One region of the Clostridium sp. AN503 genome, then DNA from elsewhere that is predicted to be linked to it. Evidence: predicted binding sites of a transcription regulator. Region 1 holds the regulator's gene; the other holds the start of a gene.
The links. The regulator Rex, encoded in region 1, represses fermentation and respiration genes when NADH is low (regulators of the CRP and FNR family bind a similar motif). The targets are predictions, from matches to a motif close to ATTGTTAANNNNTTAACAAT.
Positions count from the first base shown of each region.

Region 2: the regulator Rex is predicted to act here: its motif matches at 2,491-2,510, upstream of AB1I67_RS06555 (flavocytochrome c).

Region 1 covers NZ_JBFDTP010000002.1:1,339,741-1,345,266, forward strand. Annotated here, with positions in the region: gene AB1I67_RS13450 (hypothetical protein) at 1-5, shown strand, start outside; gene abc-f (ribosomal protection-like ABC-F family protein) at 39-1,985, opposite strand; gene AB1I67_RS13460 (redox-sensing transcriptional repressor Rex) at 2,231-2,932, shown strand; gene AB1I67_RS13465 (NAD(P)H-hydrate dehydratase) at 3,061-4,590, shown strand; gene alr (alanine racemase) at 4,600-5,526, shown strand, end outside.
Region 2 covers NZ_JBFDTP010000001.1:1,439,700-1,445,225, forward strand. Annotated here, with positions in the region: gene AB1I67_RS06545 (sensor histidine kinase) at 81-1,760, shown strand; gene AB1I67_RS06550 (response regulator) at 1,748-2,443, shown strand; gene AB1I67_RS06555 (flavocytochrome c) at 2,574-4,436, shown strand; gene AB1I67_RS06560 (sugar phosphate isomerase/epimerase family protein) at 4,936-5,526, shown strand, end outside.

The DNA.
Region 1 (5,526 bases):
AATAGATCAAAAGAGTCATAGAAAAGAAGAGCCGGCAGTTATTCCGCCAGCTCCTCCCACTGTTCATAGAGTTCTTCCAGCTTTGTCTGGATGGACTCTTTTTCATTGTTAAGTTCTAAAAGCTTATCCACATCCGTGTAGATCTCCTCCAGGGTTAAAAGCCCGTCAATCTCTGCATCGCGGGTTTCAAGGCGGTGGATCTCGTCCTCTGTTTTCTTTAGATCGTTCTGGCGTTTGCGGATGCGCGCCTGCTCCTCCTTCTGGGCTTTCCAGTCCTGCTTGACTTCAGATACGGCTTCTCCATTGCTGGAGGAAGAAACTCCGGAAGCCATAACAGAGTCGCCGGAATCAGCAGCCGGGGTCACGTAGAGGCTTGTCATCAGTTCTTTTTTCTCTAAGTAATAGTCGTAATTCCCGATATAATTAAGCAGCGTCCGACCAGTCAGCTCCAGGATCCGGGTGGCAGTCTGATTGATGAAATACCGGTCATGGGACACGTACAGAACTGTGCCGGTATAATTCTGCAGCGCATCCTCCAAGATCTCCTTGGAGGTAATATCTAAATGGTTGGTCGGCTCGTCCAGGATCAAGAAGTTCGCCTCCGAGAGCATCAGCTTTGCGAGGGAAACACGTCCCCGCTCCCCGCCGCTTAAATCGGAGATTCGCTTAAACACATCGTCGCCCGTAAATAAAAATGCGGCAAGGATATTGCGCACCTGGGTGTTGGTCAGGTTAGGGTAGGCGTCCTGGACCTCCTCAAACACAGTCTTTTCCATGTGGAGCACATGGTGCTCCTGGTCGTAGTAACCGACATGGACCTTGGAACCGAGGGTGATGGTCCCGGTATCGGCGGGCAGCATCCCGTTGATCAGCTTTAAAATGGTGGTCTTCCCGGTACCATTGTTGCCGATGATGGCAACCCGCTCGCCTCGTTTCACATCCATATCGATGTGGTCAAACAGCTTCTGGCTGCCAAAGGCCTTGCTTAAATCCCGGATGGTCAGCACGTCGTTGCCGCTGGTGATATTGGGCTCCAAAGCGATATGCATCTCATCATTGACTTCCACGGGCTTTTCAAGGACCTCGATCTTGGCAAGCATCTTTTCCCGGCTCTCCGCGCGTTTAATGGACTTTTCCCGGTTGAAGGATTTGAGCTTGGTGATCACTTCCTCCTGATGCCTGATCTCCTGCTGCTGGTTTAAATAGGCTTTCATCTGGGCGGCGCGGACCATGGCTTTTTTCTCGCTGTAGGCGGTGTAGTTGCCCTGGTAGACGGCGCTGCGGCCCTGTTCCAGCTCCACGATCTTTGTGACCACGCGGTTTAAGAAATACCGGTCATGGGCGACGATCACGACAGCCCCGTTGTAGTTTAAGAGATAGGTCTCAAGCCATGCGATGGATTCCATATCCAGATGGTTGGTCGGCTCGTCGAGAAGGATCACATCCGGGCGGGAGAGCAGGAGCCGGCCTAAGGATACGCGGGTCTTCTGGCCTCCCGACAGAGTAGTGACCTTTTTGTCAAATTCGTCCTCGCAAAAGCCCAGACCCTTTAAAACGCCGGTGATCTCACTCTGCCAGGCGTAGCCGTTTTCCAGCTCGAAGGTGTGGTTTAAGCGGCTGTAGGCGGAAAGCATCTGTTCCAGCTCTTCTCCCTGCGCATCCTTCATCTTCAGTTCCAGGCTGCGGATCTGCTGCTCCATCTCGATGATGGGGCGTTTTACTTCCTTAAGCTCCTCGTAGATGCTGCGGGAGCTGTCAAGATCCTGGTGCTGTGCCAGATAACCCAGGGTTTTTCCTTTGGACAGGACCACTTCGCCCTGGTCAGCAGCAAGTTCGCCGACGATGATCTTCAGCAGGGTAGATTTGCCGGCGCCGTTGATACCGACGATGGCGGCCTTTTCCTGGTCTTCTATATGGAAGGACACATCGGACAGGATCTGGTCTGTGCCGAATGCCTTGTTTATGTGATTGCACGATAATATCATAGGATATCACTCCGTTTCCTGCAGTATGTTTAAGTACAACTATTATATCTCAAGCTAGTATAATATAGCCTGCACTTTTTTTCAACATTTCTTTTCCCTTGAGTTTTTGCATTTTGCAGCGGAAACTTAAGCTCCTTTCCTTGTATAAATTTACAAACCTGCCGGAAATGTATGAAAACATATTTGACATAAAATTGACGAAAAGGTATAATAAAAGGAAGTTGATTGAATGAGAGGTGAATATCATGGAAGGTAGAGAGATATCTAAGGCGGTCATAACACGGCTTCCGAGATATTACCGTTATCTGGGGGAATTGCTGGAATCGGGGGTGGAGCGGATCTCGTCCAACGAGCTGAGCGTCAGGATGAGAGTGACGGCATCGCAGATCCGGCAGGATTTAAATAATTTCGGCGGCTTTGGCCAGCAGGGATATGGCTATAATGTCAAATATCTTTATACGGAGATCGGGAAGATACTGGGGATCGACCGGCAGCACAACCTGATCATCATCGGGGCCGGGAACCTGGGCCAGGCTATCGCCAATTATGCCAATTTTGAGAAGCGGGGATTTATCATCAAGGGAATGTTTGATATCAATCCCAGACTGATCGGCCTGGTGGTGCGCGGCATAGAGATCCGTGGTGTGGATGATCTGGAGCAGTTTATAAGGGACAACGATGTGCAGATGGCGGCGCTGACGATCCCCAAGACCAAAGCTCCCGAGATTGCCGACCGTCTGGTTGACGCAGGCATCAAAGCGATCTGGAATTTCGCCCATGTGGACTTAACGGTACCGGACGATGTGGTGGTGGAGAACGTACACCTGTCAGAGAGCCTGATGCGCCTGTCTTACCGCGTGTGCAGCATGCAGGACCGGATCGATGAAGAGAAGGAGCAGACAGAGATGAAACCTGCCAGGCAGGAAAAAGACAGTACAAGATCCTGATATATTGGGCATGCAAAAATATTCATAAAAATTCTCCGTGTGAGTTTGTTCACAAAGGAAAATTTTTATGAATATTTTTATAGGGCGGAAAATATCCCCGCTTCCACTTCAAAGGAGGTTTCGAGATCATGAAATACGCAGTAACCGGCAGCCAGATGAAGCAGATTGACAAGGATACCATAGACCGGATCAAAATCCCGTCCCTGGTTCTGATGGAGCGCGCAGCGCTGGCGGTGGCCGATGCAGCAGAGCGTATCCTTTCCCCGTCCTCTGCCCGCGTTCTGTCTGTCTGCGGAACCGGCAACAACGGCGCTGACGGTATTGCGGCAGCGCGTATTCTTAAATGCAGAGGATACGATGTGACGGTTCTTTTAGCAGGCAGCTTAGAGCATGCCTCACACGAGCACAGGGTCCAGCAGCAGATTGCGGAAAACCTGGATGTTCCGATGGTGGAGTACAGTGATTTTGTCCCGGGAAGCTGTGACGTGATCGTGGACGCTTTGTTCGGGATCGGATTGGGCAGGGAGATCGAGGGTGAATACCGAGAGCTTCTTAAGATGCTTGCTGAAAAACGCAGGTCGGGGGAAGCAAAGGTGGTGGCAGTAGATATCCCATCCGGCATCCATGCAGATACCGGTGCCGTTATGGGCGCTGCACTGCCGGCAGATATTACCGTGACTTTTGGATATTTAAAGACAGGCCTGATGCTGTATCCCGGCAGGAGCTATGCGGGGGCGGCAGAGGTGGCCGATATCGGATTTTCCCAGGTGAGCTTAACCTGCGCAGGCTGGGACGGGATGATACTGGAGCCGTCGGACCGGAGCCGGATTCCGGCGCGCCAGGCAGACGGCAATAAGGGAACGTTCGGAAAGCTGCTTGTCATAGCAGGTTCTGTGGGCATGAGCGGTGCCGCTTATTTAAGCGCGCTTGCCGCCTACCGGGCGGGAGCAGGGCTGGTGAAGATCCTGACGGTCCCGGAGAACCGGGCAGTCCTCCAGGCCCAGCTTCCCGAGGCGATCGTAGAGACCTGCGATCCGGAAGCGATCACACCTTACAGCGATGCAGAAGATGGGGAGAGCTTCCGGACGGTCCTGGAAAGCCAGTGCGACTGGGCGGATGCCATTGTCCTGGGGCCGGGCCTGGGCCAGGAAGCTTATGTGGAATACCTGGTGGAGGCTGTGCTTTCCCACGCCTATGTGCCGATCGTGCTGGATGCGGACGGACTGAATACAGTTGCGGCCCATCCTTATCTGACCCGGTATTTTACGGAAAATATCATTATCACCCCTCACATGGGAGAGATGGCGCGGCTGTGCGCCTGTCCGGTGGAGGAGCTGAAGGCGGACCCGGTGCGGGCGGCAAGGGAGTACAGCGGCAGGTACGGTGTGGTCTGTGTGATGAAGGATGCGGCCACGGTGACCGCCGATAAGGACGGCAATGTGTATTTAAATCCCAGCGGCTGCAGCGCCATGGCGAAGGCTGGTTCCGGGGATGTACTTTCAGGCACGGTCGCCGGGCTGTTGGCGAGAGGGATGGAGTGTGCGGAGGCAGCGGCCTTCGGCGTTTATCTCCACGGGCTTGCAGGAGAAGCCGCAGCAGCAGAATACGGTGAGAACGGCCTGCTTGCACACAATATCGCGGACTGCTTACACTGTTAGGAAGGATACATGAAAAGGGAGAATGACATGAAGACCTATACAAGAGTCTATGCACCCATAGACCTGGATGCAGTCGTTTATAATATGGAGTCCATGAAAAAGAATATCTCACCGGATACGGGGATGATCGGCGTGGTGAAAACGGATGGTTACGGGCATGGGGCCGTGCCTGTAGCGCAGGCTGTTGACCCATATGTAGCGGGATATGCGGTGGCGACCATCGACGAGGCGCTGAACCTGCGCCGCCATGGAGTTGTAAAACCGGTCCTGATCCTGGGTGTGACACACGTAAGCCGATATGAGGAGCTGCTGGAGCATGACATCCGCCCTGCGGTCTTTACCATGGAACAGGCAAAGCCCCTGTCAGATCTGGCGGTGCGGGCTGGAAGAACGGCCAATATCCATCTGGCCCTGGATACCGGTATGAGCCGCATCGGCATGACCCCGGATGAGCAGGGAGCGGACCTGGCAGCAGGGATCGCAGGACTTCCCGGCATCCGGGCGGAGGGATTGTTTACCCACTTTGCCAGGGCGGATGAGACCGACAAAAAAGAGGCACAGGCCCAGCTCTCGCGCTATCTGCATTTTGTGGAGCTTTTAAAGGAGCGGGGAGTGGACATCCCGGTAAAGCACTGCTCCAACAGCGCCGGGATCATCGACCTGCCTTCGGCGAATCTGGATCTGGTGCGGGCGGGCATCTCCATATACGGCCTGTATCCGTCTGATGAGGTGGATAAAAACAGAGTGCCTCTAAAGCCCGCGATGGGGCTAAAGAGTTTTGTGACTTATGTAAAGACTTTAGAGCCGGGGCAGGCAGTGAGCTATGGAGGCACCTTTGTGGCGGAGCGATCCATGCGGGTTGCGACTATTCCTGTGGGCTACGGCGATGGGTATCCCCGGAATCTTTCCGGAAAAGGGCATGTGCTGATCCATGGG
Region 2 (5,526 bases), on a different contig from region 1:
GTGGATTAATTCCTTGCAAACGTGTCTGGCGCATATTAGAATAGAGATAACAGAGTTTGTGGCGCAGGGAAGGAATTGGAATGGGTCAGAAGATTGCAAAGCAGGGGGCGGCAAAACAGAACAATACCAAACAGAAGACCATCGAGCAGAGGCTGTATCATACCTACGGGCTGGGGGTGTTTCTGATGATCCTGGTATCGGTAGGGATTACCCTGTATTACAGCATTGCGTGGCAGCAAAACCAGATGGATCAGTCCATTTCCAGCATGGCGGCAGTGCTGGGGCAGATGCCGATGGTGGCGGAGACGCTTAAGGGGCGTGCGGCCCCGGAAGAACTGGTTGACTATCTGGAGCATGTGAGGGAAGTTTCCGAGAATCTGGATGTGGTCACGGTCTGCGATGCGGACAGTATCCGTATCTATCACCCGGATAAGAGCCGGATCGGGCAGAGATTTGTGGGCGGTGACGAGGCGGCGATCCTTGCAGGAGCAGATCCGTATATTACGGATGGGACCGGGACCCTGGGACACCAGCGCCGCGCGTTTTATCCGGTGAGGGATGATGAGGGGACGATCATAGGCTTTGTGATGGCGTCTGTGCTGACAGAGAGCATCCGCCAGATGCGCAACCGGATCCTTTTGGTGTTTGCTGCCCTGTCCCTGCTTCTTTTGGGCGTGGGAGCAGTACTGACCAACCGCACCATGGGACATCTGAAACGCCTTCTGATGGGGTATAAGCCGGAGGAATTTGTCACCCGGTACGTGGAGCGCAGTGAGGTGATGGATGCGCTGGATGAAGGGCTCATCGCGGTGAACCCGGATGCGGAAGTGATCATGATGAATAAGTCTGCCAGGGAAATGCTGGGCTTGGATGATGCGCGGCGGATCGAAGGGGAGAAGCTTACGGATCTGTATCCGGATTCCAAACTGCCGGAGGTTATGAAGACCGGGCAGGCCCAGTACAATGCCTCCATGGTGTTGGGCGGAAACCATATTTTGAACAGCCGGATCCCGCTTCTGGAGCATGGGCGGATCGCAGGGGCCATATCCATTTACCGGGACAAGACGGAGGTCATGAAGCTGGCGGAGGAGCTGACCGGGGCCAGGGATATGTTGGAAACCCTGCGGGCCTTCAACCATGAGTTTATGAACAAGCTGCACGTGATCCTGGGTTACCTGCAGCTTGGGGAATATGACACGGCCATGGACTACATCACCAACACCACGCTGGTGTCCAGCCAGGCGGTGCGGGAGGTGACCAACCAGATCACGGTTTCCCATATATCGGCGCTGGTCATCGGGAAAATGATGCGGGCAAGTGAACTGGGGATCCGGCTGAAGCTGAAAAACGGAAGCCACTGTTCTTCTGAGGAATTGACGCTTCCGGTTGATCATTATGTGACGATCATCGGCAACCTGGTGGAGAATGCCATAGAGGAGTTGAACGCCCACAATTATCTGGTTAAGGAGATCGAGCTTGGGGTCTACTGTGACCGGGAGGGGGCCGTCATTACCTGTGAGGATACCGGCGGCGGGATTCCCGATGAGATCCGGGCGCAGATGTTTGAGCGGGGCATTTCCACGAAAGGAGAGGGGCGGGGGACCGGCCTGCCGTTGGTGATGAGCCTTGTAAAACAGAACCGGGGAGAGATCTCCGTGGATACGGAGGATGGAGAAGGCACCTGTATCACGGTCAGTTTTGTGACAAAAGAGGAGACGCCGGACGAATCCGGGAAAGGAGAGGGCGCATGTATCGGGTAATTATTGTGGAGGACGATCCCATGGTCGGTTCCATCAACCGGAAGTATGTAGATATGAACCCGCAGTTTAAAGTGATGGGGGTTTTTAAAAATGGGAAAGAGGGGCTCCAGTATGTGCGGAAATACCCGGTGGACCTGGTCATTCTGGACTATTACATGCCGCTTATGAATGGGATGGAGTTTATCAGCCAGATGAAGAGGCTGGAGCGGCGGCCGGAGGTGATCATGGTGACAGCCGCCAATGAGGCGGAGACGGTGAGGCAGCTTTTGGGAGCAGGTATTGTGGATTATCTGGTGAAGCCCTTTGAATATGCCAGGTTTGAGCGTGCACTGGAGGCTTTTTCCGGCAGGCAGGAGCTTCTGGCTGCGTCGGCTGACGGCATGAGCCAGCGGGAGATCGACAGCATTTTAAAAGGTGGGAACGCAGACAGTAAGCGCCCGGCCCGGATGCAGAAGGGGCTTCAGGAGCAGACCTTAGAGACGGTCCGGCAGTATATGCGGGAGAACCCGGATAAAGAGTTCACCAGTGAGGAGATCGCCGAACAGGTCCACCTTTCCCGGGTGACGATCAGACGTTATGTAAACTATATGCTGGAGACCCATGAGATCGCCAGCGACATTGACTACCGCACCGGTGGAAGACCGTCGATCAAATACCGTTATATCCGCCGGGACGGAGTATGATATTGCCATGAACAATAGTTACAAAAGCCGGAGTTTACAGGCATTTCATTGACATTAAATTAACGATGTGATAGACTATTGCTGCTAATGGCAACAAGAACTTTAATTTCAATCATGGGAGGAAAATGAAATGAGAAAATCAGGCAGAAAACTGATGTCTGTTGCAGTTGCAGCAGCTATGGTTTTATCCCTGGCAGCATGTGGCGGCAAGACAGCCGATACAACCACGGCAGCTACCACTGAGGCAGCTACTGAGGCGACCACAGCAGCGGAGTCCACAGAAGCGGAGACCGAGGCAGCTAAGGCAGAGAACCAGCAGGCAGACATCGTGGTGATCGGTGCAGGCGGCGCAGGTATGACCGCAGCGATCCAGGCCGTGCAGGACGGCGCAACCGATGTGGTTGTTCTGGAGAAGATGCCGATCACGGGAGGCAATACCACCCGTTCCACCGGCGGCTTAAATGCATGTGCAACTACATACCAGGAAGCAGACGGCATCGAGGATTCCGTGGAGCTGTTCGTGGAAGACACCATGAAGGGCGGCAAGGAGTTAAATGATAAAGAACTGGTTACTGTAATGGCTGAGAATTCCGCAGCAGCAGTTGACTGGGTAAATGAGATCGGCGGCGATTTAAGCGTGGTAGGCATGTTCGGCGGAGCAAGCGTAAAGCGTATCCACAGACCGTCCGACACCTCCGCAGTGGGCCCGATGTTAGTGAAGACCCTCAATGCGAAGATGGAGGAACTGAACATCCCGGTTCTCTTAGAGACCACCGCAAAGCAGATCCTGGTGAACGACAAGGGCGCCGTATCCGGCGTGGTTGCTGTTGACAAGGACGGCAATGAGATGACGATCGACTGTACCGCAGTGATCCTGGCTACCGGCGGTTTTGGCGCCAATGCGCAGATGGTAGAGGAGTACAAGCCTGACTTAAAGGGCTTTGGCACCACCAACCATGCAGGCGCGACCGGCGACGGTATTGCCATGGCAAAGGAGCTGGGCGCAGCATTTGTTGATATGGATCAGGTTCAGACCCACCCGACCGTAAACCCGGAGACCCAGACCATGTACACCGAGGGCGTGCGCGGCAACGGTGCGATCCTGGTGAACAAAGAAGGCAAACGTTTTGTAAATGAGCTGGAGACCCGTGACGTGGTATCTGCAGCTATCCTGGAGCAGACCGACGGGGAATGCTATATGGTATTTGATCAGGCCGTAAGAGACAGCTTGTCTGCTATCGAGTCCTACATCAAAGCAGGTATTGTGAGTGAGGCTGAGACTCCGGAGGAGTTAGGCGAGGCGATCGGCATTGACGGCGCAGCTCTGGCAGAGACCTTGAGCATCTATGCAGGTTATCAGGAGAGCGGCAAGGATGATGACTTCGGCCGTGAGAGCATGGAGCTTCCGCTGACCGAGCCGAAATACTACGCAGCTCTGTGCGCGCCGGCGATCCATCACACCATGGGCGGCGTGAAGATCAATACCAGCTGTGAAGTCTTAAAAGAGGATGGAAACGCGGTCGCAGGTCTGTTCGCAGCAGGTGAGATCACCGGAGGCGTTCACGGCGCAAACCGTCTGGGCGGCAACGCGGTGACCGATATCGTGGTATTTGGCCGTATCGCAGGTACTTCTGCTGAGGATTATGTTATGGCAAACGGCGGGCATACTGAGGCTGAGATCACCGCGGGCGGCGATGAGGCGGCAGCAGCGCCGGAGGCTCAGGGTAATTATAAGGATGGCGTGTATGAAGGTACCGGTAAGGGCAACAATGGCGACATCAAGGTAGAAGTGAAGGTTGAGGGCGGCAATATTACCGCGATCACCTTGAAGGAGCACGGCGAGACCGAGGGTATCTATGAGGCGGCTGAGAAAAATGTTGTTGCTGACATCATTAAGACTCAGAACGCAGAGGTAGATGCAGTGTCCGGAGCGACCAATACCAGCAATGGTATTATGGAAGCGGTGGCGAATGCTCTTAAGGATGCTAAGTGAGTTTGCCTGGATAGCGGAGTAGAGAAACGTCCGTGTATGGGCGCAGGGATTGGTGAAACGAAGCGCAGCGGCTGTTTGTCGTCGGCGGGAAACACTAACCTTCCTGCAATATAAAAACCGGGGCACCGGTGACAGTCGGCGGGAAATCCTGATGGATTTCCCGCCTCCGCGTCACCTCTCGGCCTGACGTTGTGCGTCAGGCCGAGTCCCCGGTTTTTTTATTGCAGGAAGCTAAGTGTTTCTAAGCCTCCGCAAGATGCCGCTGCGCTTTCGTTTCACCAATCCCTGCGCCCATACACGGACTGTGCTCTGGCTGCGCTGGGGAGGAAAAGCGAAAAGAAAAAATGGAATGTTGGAAGGTTATGTAAATTATGTAAATCTGCCTGGGGTATTGACGGGGATTTTGGAAAGGGATATAGTTTTAGGCATATGAGGTTAGGGGTGTTGAGGGGATGTAAAAGTTTACAGGGGAATGTAAAAAGATGAGGAGGGTGCAGGTGTGAAATTTGGGGTGAGTTCTTATGTCTGGGTGTCTCCGTTTTCTAATGATACGATCGGACAGTTGAGGCATGCTAAGGATCTGGGGTTTGATATTTATGAGATTGGGGTGGAGGAGCCGGGGGCGTTTGATCCGGTTCTTGTGAGGCGGGAGGCTGACCGGGTGGGGATACAGGTGAACGTCTGCGGGGCTTTTGGGATGGAACGGGATATCAGCTCGGATAATCCGGATTATCGGGATACTGGGATGGCTTATATCAGGACTTTGATCGATATGGCGTCTATACTGGGGTCGCCTTATGTGGCGGGGCCGATGTATGCCGCCACTGGCAGGACGCGGCTTGCGTCTGGAGAGGAACGGGAACGGCAATGGGCTTATGTGGTTGGGAATGTCAGGGAGCTTGCAGGGTATGCTGCTTCTAAGGGCGTCAGGCTGGCGCTGGAGGTCCTGAACCGGTTTGAAACGGATTTTCTGAATACGGTTGAGCAGGGAAACCGGCTGTTGGATGATATTGGCTGTGATAACGTGGGATTTTTGCTGGATACGTTTCATATGAATATTGAGGAGAAGGACTTGGGACAGGCGATCAGG